3 regions of the Kitasatospora sp. NPDC088861 genome follow, and region 3 is predicted to be linked to each of the others. Evidence: riboswitches for the same ligand, from Rfam matches in the RefSeq annotation. Region 3 holds a riboswitch; each other region holds the start of a gene.
The links. A riboswitch is a leader RNA that binds a small molecule or an ion and turns the genes downstream of it on or off. The one in region 3 is predicted to bind cobalamin.

Region 1 (3,264 bases), on a different contig from region 3:
CGACGCCGGTGCGGCCCTCGGCGGCGAGGGCGCCGAGCTCGGCGGCGGCGCCGGTGTAGCCGGCCCGGGCGGCGCCGCGGCGGGCGGTGGCGGGCAGGTCGAGGACCGGCGAGTCCAGGACGAGGCCGCTGATGGCATGGGCCCAGGCGGAGCGGGAGGCCGTCTGGAGGGCCATGGTGGCGCCGAGGGACCAGCCGTACAGGATGACCCGGCCGGCGCCGCTGTCGAGGGCGAGCCGTACCGCCGACTCGACGTCGCGCCACTCGGTCTCGCCGAAGTGGCCGAGCCCGTCCGGCGAGGCCGGGGCGCCCTGGTCGCCGCGGTAGGTGACGGCGAGGGCGGGCAGGGCGAGGCGGTCGAGGACGGGGAGGACCGGGAGGGTCTGCTGCCGGTCGGCGCCGGGGCCGTGGACGAGGATCACCCAGGTGCCTCGTTTGCCGTCGAGGCGCCAGGCGGGGAGGGCGCCGAGTTCGCCGTCGGCGGCGGTGTCGGTGAAGGGGAGGCCGAGCGCCTCGGTGGGGTCGCCGAGGTGGACGCGGGGGGTGAAGCGGACCTCGGTGCCGGGGGTGAGGGTGCCCCGGTCCGCGCGGACGAGGCGGCGGGTGACGCCGTTCTCGTCGCTGTGCAGGACCTCCTCGACGACGGCGTGGCCGTGGTCGTCCCATTCCACGGCCCAGTGGCCGGGGCGAAGGCTCTCGGGGCGGCGGTTGAAGGTGATCCGGCCCGCGGCGAGGCTCCGCACCAGGACGGGGCCGGACTCCCGGGCGGCGCTCGCCGGGTGGACCAGCCGTTCGGAGGCCCGGCGGCCGATCACCAGGACGGCGGCCCCGGCGGCCCCGGCGCCGACGACGGCGGCCGCCACGACGGCCGCGGTTCCCCAACGCATATCGCTCCCCGCTCTGCTGGTCTTGGACCGGACGGTGTCCGGGCGGTGTCCGGGCACCAGTTCACCGGGGGGCCGCGCGGGCGGCCACCGGGCTGGGCCGTCCGGGGCACAGCGGGGCCTCGGGCTGGGCGGGCGTCAGGCAGGGCGGGGCGGGCGGATCGGAGGTGGCGACGGGGCTCCGAGGTGTGACCAACCCCTCCGTGACCTCGGTTGACTCCCGGTTCGGCCGCGTGATGGGATCCTGGGGCCAAACGGAGGCATGCAGAGGAAGCCGGTGCGAGTCCGGCGCGGTCCCGCCACTGTCACCGGGGAGCACGCTCGGAACATTGCCACGGCGGACCGTCAGAAGCCGCTGGAAGGCCCGGGGGTGTGTCCGACCCGGAAGCCAGGAGACTCTCGCCCCCGGTACGTCGATCCAGGGCGCGGACCCTGAGTGAGGACACGCACGCGATGCAGGCTGCCCCGCCCCGCCGGACCCCACGCGGCCTTCCGCCGAACCCGCCGTGCGCCCGCTGACCCGCGCCGCCGCGTTCGCGCTCGGCGCCGCCGCGGGCTTCGCCGCGGACGCCCGCTTCGCCGACCCCCGGCGCGGCCACCCGGTGGCCGTCTTCGGCGGTGCGGCGACCCGGCTGGAGCGGCGGGTGTGGCAGGACGACCGGGTGGCCGGCGCCGGGTACACGGCGCTGTGCGTCGGCGCGGTCGCGGCCGGCGCGGTGGCCCTGGACCGTACGGTGGGCCGGCGTCCGCTGGGCCGGGCCGCGCTGGCGGCCGCCGCGACCTGGACGGTGCTGGGCGGCACCTCGCTGACCCGGGAGGCGCGCACCATCGGCCGGTCGCTGGCCACGGGCGACCTGGCGGCCGCGCGGGAGCGGCTGCCGCACCTGTGCGGGCGGGACCCGAGCGCGCTGGACGGGCCTCAGATCGCCCGCGCGGTGGTCGAGTCGGTGGCCGAGAACACGGCGGACGCCGTGGTGAACGCGCTGGTCTGGGGCACGCTGGCGGGCACCCCGGGGCTGCTGGCGTTCCGCGCGGTGAACACGCTGGACGCGATGGTCGGCCACCGCTCGCCGCGGTACGCCCGGTTCGGCTGGGCCTCGGCCCGGCTGGACGACGTGGCGGGCTGGCCGGGCGCCCGGCTGACGGCTCTGCTCACGGTGGCCGCCGCGCCGCAGCCGAAAACGGCCTGGCGGGTCTGGCGGCGGGACGGTTCGGCGCACCCGAGCCCGAACGCGGGCCAGGCGGAGGCGGCCTTCGCGGGCGCGGTGGGCGTCCGGCTGGGCGGGACCCTCCAGTACGGGGAGCGGGTGGAACACCGGCCGGTGCTGGGCGCGGAGTTGCGGCCGGTGACGGCGGACGACATCGAGCGGGCCTGCGTGCTCTCCCGGCGGGTGGGCGCGCTGGCCCTGGGTACGACGGTCGCGGGGCACGTCGCGCTGCGCTTGCTGACGACACGGTGGAGGGGAAGGGCATGAGCAACGCACTGCTGGTCGCGGGGACGACCTCGGACGCGGGCAAGAGTGTGGTGACCGCGGGCATCTGCCGCTGGCTGGCCCGGCAGGGGGTGCGGGTCGCGCCGTTCAAGGCGCAGAACATGTCGCTGAACTCCTTCGTCACCGCCGACGGCGCCGAGATCGGCCGGGCGCAGGCGATGCAGGCGCAGGCGGCCCGGGTGGAGCCGGAGGCGGCGATGAACCCGGTGCTGCTGAAGCCGGGGGCGGACGGCCGCAGCCAGGTGGTGCTGCTGGGCCGGCCGGTCGCCGAGGTGGGCGCGCTGGACTACCGCGAACGCAAGCCCGTCCTGCTGGAACGGTCGCTGGAGTGCCTGGCGGATATGCGCCGCCGCTACGAGGTGGTGGTCTGCGAGGGCGCCGGTTCGCCCGCCGAGATCAACCTGCGGGACCGGGACATCGCCAACATGGGCCTGGCGACGGCCGCCGGGCTGCCGGTGGTGGTGGTCGGGGACATCGACCGCGGCGGCGTCTTCGCGGCGATGTACGGGACGCTGGCACTGCTGTCGGCGGAGGACCAGCGGCACGTGGCGGGCTGGTTCGTCAACAAGTTCCGCGGCGACGCGCGGCTCCTGGCGCCCGGCCTGGACATGCTGCACGGGCTGACCGGCCGTCCGGTGCTGGGCACCCTGCCGATGCTGCCGGGCCTGTGGCTGGACGCCGAGGACTCGCTGGACCTGTCCACGGTGGTGGACCGGGTGGACGGCCGCGGCCCGCTCGGGGCGGACGTGCTGCGGGTGGCCGTGGTGCGCTTCCCCCGGCTGTCGAACTTCACCGACCTGGACGCGCTGGCGCAGGAGCCCGGTGTGCTGGTGCGCTGGGTGACCCGGCCGGAGGAACTGGCCGACGCCGACCTGGTGGTGCTGCCCG
Region 2 (3,264 bases), on a different contig from region 3:
GATGGGCATGCCGGTGCGCTGACCTGCGACGATCCGGCGGTGTCGGTGCCGGCTGCGATGATGTGCGGGTCCTGTCGAACCACCCCGGGGGAGCTGACGCCCGTGCCGGAAGGCCACATCATCCACCGCCTCGCCGCCGAGAACCGGAAGGCCTTCGGCGGCCGTCCGGTCGAGGTGTCCAGCCCGCAGGGCCGGTTCGCCGACGAGGCCAAGGCCATCGACGGGCAGCTGCTCACCGCGGCCGAAGCCGTCGGCAAGCACCTGTTCCTCGGCTTCGAGGAGGGCGCCTGGGTGCACGTCCACCTCGGCCTCTACGGCGGCTTCGCCTTCGGTACCGGGCCCGCGCCCGAGCCGGTCGGCCTGGTCCGGCTGCGGCTGGCCAACGACGACGGCTACGCGGACCTGCGCGGCCCCAACACCTGCGCGCTGGTCACCGGCGCGGAGAAGGACGCCGTCGCCGCCCGGCTGGGCCCCGACCCGCTGCGCGCCGACGCCGACCCGCAGGCCGCCTGGCGCCGGATATCGGCCAGCCGGACGACCGTCGCCGCGCTGCTGATGGACCAGAAGGTGCTGGCCGGGGTGGGCAACGTCTACCGGGCCGAGGTGCTGTTCCGCCACGGGATCAACCCGCACCGCGCCGGCCGCGACCTCACCCGGGGCGAGTGGGACGCGATCTGGGCCGACCTGGTCGCCCTGATGCACGAGGGCGTCGGCGCGGGCCGGATCGACACCGTCCGCCCCGAGCACACCCCCGAGGCGATGGGCCGCCCGCCGCGCGTCGACGACCACGGCGGCGAGGTGTACGTCTACCGGCGGGCCGCGATGCCCTGCCTGGTCTGTGGCACCGAGGTCCGGACGGAGCAGCACGCCGCGCGCAACCTCTTCTGGTGCCCCGCCTGCCAGGCGGCCTGACCGCGTTCGAGGGTTGCTCCGGCCGGGCCCCGGCGCGTCCTCCGGAGGAGCCGGTCAGACGACGGCCGCGCTGGGCTCGTGGTGTTCGGCGGCGGCGCACGCGTCGAGGAGGGGGCGCAGGGCCTCGTCCACGAGCCGGTAGCGCACGATCCGCCCGTCCTTGTCCCCGGTGACCACGCCCGCGGTGCGGAGCAGCCGCAGGGCCTGGGACACGGCGGGGTCGCGCATGCCGGTGGCGACGGCGAGGTCGGAGACGGCGAGCGGGCCGGCCCGGTGGAGGGCGAGCAGGAGGGCGAGCCGCCCGGGGTCGGCGAGCAGGGAGAACCGCTCGGCCCAGGTGCGGACGTGCGCGGGGTCGCCGATCGCGGCGATGGCCTCGCAGACCCGGTGTCCGTCGATGGTGCGGTGGCCCGCGCGGTCGGCCGGTACGAGATGCATGCGCACATTGTTGCAGGAGGGGGCCTGTGATCCTGGACACCTGCGCAGGTGCGCAGCCTTGCAAGGGTGGGTCCTGGCCCCTACGGTGTTCCCCGCCGTGGTGCTCGGGAAGACCGGTGACGGATCCTCAGGGGTCCCAGTCCGGAGCGGCCCTCGCCACTGTGATCGGGCCATCGTGATCGTCGACGATGGAGAGACGTCCGTACCCACGACGCCACTGGGAGCCTCGCGCACCTGGGAAGGCGGGTACGGGACCCCCGTAAGCCAGGAGACCGGCCACGGCATCTCACGAAGTGTTTCCACGAGGTGCTGGAGCGTGACCCGAATGACCCTGCCCGAAACCGCCGCCGCCGAGGCGCCGGCGACACCGTCCGTGCTGCCCACGTTCCGCTGGAAGCGCGAGGACACCGTCCGCACGGCCGGGTTGATGGGGGTGATCCTGGCCATGCACGTGGTGGCCTTCGGGACGCTCGTCTTCCTGGTCGCGCCCCACAACTACGCGGTCGGCACCCAGGTCTTCGGGGTGGGCCTCGGGATCACCGCGTACACCCTCGGCATGCGGCACGCCTTCGACGCCGACCACATCGCGGTGATCGACAACACCACCCGCAAGCTGATGGCGGACGGCAAGCGGCCGGTCTCGGTCGGCTTCTGGTTCGCCCTCGGGCACTCCTCGATGGTGGTGCTGATGGCCGCCCTGGTGGCGGGCGGCGCGCAGCTGGCCAGCACGCTGATGGACGACGACTCGGCCACCCACAAGTGGCTCGGGATGGTCGGCACGACGGCCTCCGGCGCGTTCCTCTACCTGATCGGCGCGCTCAACCTGGCCGCGCTGCTCGGCATACTCAAGGTGTTCCGGGCGATGCGGGCCGGGTCGTACGACGAGGCGCAGCTGGAGGAGCACCTCAACTCGCGCGGCTTCATGGCCCGGGTGCTGAACCGGGCGACCCGGTCGATCACCCGGCCCGGGCAGATGTTCCCGGTGGGCATGGTGCTGGGGCTGGGCTTCGACACCGCGACCGAGGTCACCCTGATGGTGATGGCCGGGTCGGGCGCGGCGGCCGGGCTGCCCTGGTACGCGATCGTCTGCCTGCCGCTGCTGTTCGCGGCCGGGATGAGCCTGTTCGACACCCTGGACGGGACGTTCATGAACTTCGCGTACCAGTGGGCCTTCGCGAACCCGGTCCGGAAGGTGTACTACAACCTGACGATCACTGGGCTGTCGATCGCGGTGGCCTTCGTCATCGGCACCATCGAACTGGTCGGCGTGCTGCACGAGAAGCTCGATCTGACCGACCCGGTCACCGGCTGGATCGCGGGCATCTCGCTGGACAACGTCGGCTACGCGATCGCCGGGCTGTTCGTGGTGGTCTGGGCCGCGGCGATCGCCTACTGGAAGCTGGCCCGGGTGGAGAAGCGCTGGGTGGCCGCCGAGTAGCGACGGCTGCGATCAGCGACGGCAGCGATCAGCGACGGCGCCTCCCCCGGGATCCCGGGGGGAGGCGCCGTTTCGTCGCTGCGGGCCGGTGCCGGTCGTCGGGCGGGCGGGGTTCAGCGCTCTTCGCGGAAGTCGACGTGCCGGCGCGCGACCGGGTCGTACTTGCGCAGGACCATCCGGTCCGGGTCGTTGCGGCGGTTCTTGCGGGTCACGTACGTGTAGCCGGTGTCGGCGGTGGAGCGGAGCTTGATGACGGGGCGCAGTTCGCTGCGGGCCATGGGTGTCCTCCCGGGTTGGCGGGGTGTTCGGGGCTGAGGCGAAACCGTACACCGAAATGGAAGTCATTTTCATCTGGTGTAACGTGAGCTCCGTCCCGCCCATTCCCGGACGCCAGGGAGCACCCATGTCCGCCCACTGCCAACTCACCGGCCGCCAACCCGGATTCGGCAACGCGATCTCGCACTCGCACCGCCGCA
Region 3 (3,264 bases):
GGCGGGCTCGCCGGTGGTGGTCGGGGTCGGCGGGGTGGCGGTGAAGCCGGCGCCGGCGACGGCGCGCAGGCCGTCGACGGAGGCGTAGGGGGAGGGGGTGGTGTCGGTGGGCAGGTACTTGAAGCCGCCGCCGGGCTTGAACTGCTGGGCGATCAGGAAGTCGACGGGGCTCTTGCCGGTGCCGCTGGTGAAGTCGGTGCCCTGGGGGTTGATGCCGCAGGCGTTGAGGCCGGAGACGGCCCAGCCGTTGGAGTCGGTGTTGACGCCGAACACGGCGTTGAAGGCGCCGGAGGCGGTGAGCTTGCCTTTGAGGAAGTTCTTGGCGGCGACGATCGCCGGGTCGGTGGCGGGGACGCCCCCGGCGCAGAGCGAGGCCATGGCGGCGCCGGTCATGTCGATGTCGCTGCCCTGGGCGAGGGCGTTCGGGTCGCCCGCGGCCTTGCTGAAGTTCCAGCCGCCGTCGTTGTGCTGGTTGGCGCGCACCGCCGTGACGGAGGTGTCGAGCAGCGGCTGCGGGACGCGAGGGCTGCCGGCCTGGGTCTTGGCGCCCGCGAGGGCTAGGAGGCCGAAGACGGTGCCGTTGAAGTTGGCGGACGGGCCGTAGTAGCCGGGTTCGGCGGTCTGCCAGTAGGCGGCGAGGTCGGCGACGAGGTTGCGGCCCGGGCCGACCCGGGCGGGGTCGATGCCGGCGGCGTAGGCGTTGAGGATGCCGCGCTCGTAGTCCGTGACGACCGGCGAGGCGCTCGGCCAGCCGGGGGCGGCGAGCTGGCCGCGGTAGACCAGGCGGGCGTTCTTGGTGGGGTCGCCGCCGGGGGTGACGTCCGCGGCGGCCGTGCCGGCGGCCGCGAGTGCGCTGAACGCCCACTCGTTGGAGAGCCCGCCGCCGGTGGCGTAGCTGCCGTCGGCGGCCTGGAGCGACTTCAGGTAGGTGACGCCGGTGCTCTTCGAGGTGGCTATCTGGGTCGGGCTGGCCGTCGCGTGGGCGGGGACGGCGGAGAGCAGGAGCGAGCCGGCCGTCAGGGCGACGGTGACGGCGGAGGCGGCGCGGGCAGGGGTGGTCCGCGAGGGGGCGAGGAGGGACACGGGACAGGCTCCTTGGGGTGGCGGACGCCGACCCTGCCCCGGAGTTCCGGCGTCCGTTCGAGGGCGCGCGACGGCCGGAGCGGTCGCCGCCCGGATCGCGTGGGCCGGCTTTCGCCATGGTGCGTGGCCGGGCGGGCATCCGGGCTCGGGGCAGCACGATCGCCACCCCACACCGCTGCGCGTCAGCCCCGGATTCGCACCGGGTTCCCCCGCTCGGCCACCGCGGACGCTACCGCACGGCGCACCGGCCGACGAGGTGATGTGATCGACATGACGGACCGTTGACTCCCGTTCGGCCGTCGTGGTCTGATGAACCGATTTTTTGCCCTCGGCATTCAGGGGAAGCCGGTCCAACTCCGGCGCTGACCCGCAACCGTGGACCCACCTGTGGTGGGTGAGCCGGAATGCCTGGACCGGGGGCCCTGTTCACAGAGCACTTGCGTCGTCGCGGACTACGACGCGGTCCGGACGGTCCCTGCCCAGGAGACCGTGGGCTGCGCCGTTGCGCCCTGCGTCGACCGACCAGGGAGTCGTCGTGAGGGTCAGCAGCAGTCGCACACGTCACAGGAACCGGGACCTCGCCTCCTTGGTGGTCGCCGGTGCTGTCGCGGTCGCCGCCTGCGGAAGCGTCCTGTTCGGGCGCCCCGGCACTGCGGCCGCCGACCCGATCGAGCAGTGCACGGCGACGACGGGCGCGATCGTCGCCGTCGACTTCACCCACTGGGGCGGCGGCGTCGTCCGGGGCTGCGACGCCCGCCCCACGACCGGGATGAACCTGCTGCACGCCGCCGGCTTCACCACCGCCGGAACCGAGCACGACGGACCCGCCTTCATCTGCCGACTCGGAACCGGGACCTTCAACAGCGGCACCCAGTACCCGACGCCGGCCGAGGAACCCTGCGTCAACACCCCGCAGGCCACCGCGTACTGGTCGTACTGGATCGCCGAACCCGGCCAACAGGCCTGGTCCTACAGCCGGTTCGGCGCCGGGACGCAGAAGCCCAAGCCCGGCGAGGTCGAGGCCTGGGTGTACGGCGGCACCGACATCGGCGGCACCAGCGGGGCACCGGGCTTCACGCCGGACTCCGTCCGGGCGAAGAGCGGTGGTTCGCCGGCTTCGCCGTCCGCCTCGCCGTCGCCCTCGGCGACCCTGACCCCGACTCCGACCTCGACCCCGACTCCGACCGGGCCGTCCGCCGCCGGTGACCCGGCGGCCGCCGCGGCCTGGCTGGCCCGCCAACTCGTCGGCGGCGACCACATGGAGAACTGGGCCGTCGAGGGGCCGGACTACCCCCGGACCGCCCTCACCGCCATCGCCCTCGCCGCCGCCGGCACGCAGGACCCGGCGCTGCGCAGGACGGTCGCCTTCCTCTCCGCTCACACCGACGCCTTCCTCCACCCCGACGGACCGGCCGGCCGGCCCGATGCGAGGGCCGCCGCACTGCTGGCCCTCGTCGCCGAGAGCACCGGTGGCGATCCCCGGGCCTTCGGCGGCCGGGACCTGATCGCCGCGCTCACCGGCCATGTCTGCACGGCGGCGGGGGAGAACGGCAAGTGCACCGCCGCCGGGGACTTCCTCGGCGCGGCCTCGCCCTGGGTTCAGTCCCTCGGCGTCATCGCCCTCCAGCGCGCCGGCGTCACGCCACCCGCCCCGGCGCTCGCCCGCTTCACGGCGCTCCAGTGCGCCGACGGCGGGGTGGCCGGATCGATGATCGTCGCTGGCGACCACTGCGAGTCCGACCCGCTCACCACCGGCCTCGCGGTCCTCGCCCTGCGTACGGCGCCCGGGTACGAGACGGCCGCGAGGAAGGCTTCGGACCAGCTCGCGGCCGGACAGCAGGCCGACGGATCCCTCCTCCCGTACCTCGGCGCCCCCGGCGACACCATCAGCACCGCGAGCGCGGCCCAGGCGTTCAAGGCCACCGGACAGGACACCCGCCGGGCCGCCGCCACGGCCTGGCTCGCCGCCCGGCAGGGCACGGACGGCGGCTTCGGCCCCGACGCGTCGACCACCGACCCGGACCCGGCGGCCACCGAGCAGGCGATCCTGGCCCTGACCGGCACCGACCTCACCAGCGTCCGACACAACCCGGACGCCACCACCCCGCCGACGACACCCGCCAGCACGCCGCCGACCTCGCCCGCGACCACGCCGCCTGCCGGGAGAGCCCCCGACGCCGC

Region 1: linked by a shared signal. The riboswitch ahead of ACIP37_RS16130 (cobalamin biosynthesis protein) and the one ahead of ACIP37_RS20215 (prenyltransferase/squalene oxidase repeat-containing protein) in region 3 are both predicted to bind cobalamin.
Region 2: linked by a shared signal. The riboswitch ahead of ACIP37_RS19635 (HoxN/HupN/NixA family nickel/cobalt transporter) and the one ahead of ACIP37_RS20215 (prenyltransferase/squalene oxidase repeat-containing protein) in region 3 are both predicted to bind cobalamin.

Annotation. Positions count from the first base shown of each region.
Region 1 covers NZ_JBIVJF010000007.1:263,318-266,581, reverse strand. The annotation lists gene ACIP37_RS16135 (alpha/beta hydrolase family protein) at 1-886, opposite strand, end outside; cobalamin riboswitch at 1,150-1,282, shown strand; gene ACIP37_RS16130 (cobalamin biosynthesis protein) at 1,390-2,358, shown strand; gene ACIP37_RS16125 (cobyric acid synthase) at 2,355-3,264, shown strand, end outside.
Region 2 covers NZ_JBIVJF010000010.1:209,516-212,779, forward strand. The annotation lists gene ACIP37_RS19620 (AAA family ATPase) at 1-22, shown strand, start outside; gene ACIP37_RS19625 (DNA-formamidopyrimidine glycosylase family protein) at 103-912, shown strand; gene ACIP37_RS19630 (metalloregulator ArsR/SmtB family transcription factor) at 967-1,350, opposite strand; cobalamin riboswitch at 1,432-1,646, shown strand; gene ACIP37_RS19635 (HoxN/HupN/NixA family nickel/cobalt transporter) at 1,676-2,788, shown strand; gene rpmG (50S ribosomal protein L33) at 2,902-3,066, opposite strand; gene rpmB (50S ribosomal protein L28) at 3,192-3,264, shown strand, end outside.
Region 3 covers NZ_JBIVJF010000011.1:103,526-106,789, reverse strand. The annotation lists gene ACIP37_RS20220 (hypothetical protein) at 1-1,083, opposite strand, end outside; cobalamin riboswitch at 1,217-1,293, opposite strand; cobalamin riboswitch at 1,371-1,514, shown strand; gene ACIP37_RS20215 (prenyltransferase/squalene oxidase repeat-containing protein) at 1,619-3,264, shown strand, end outside.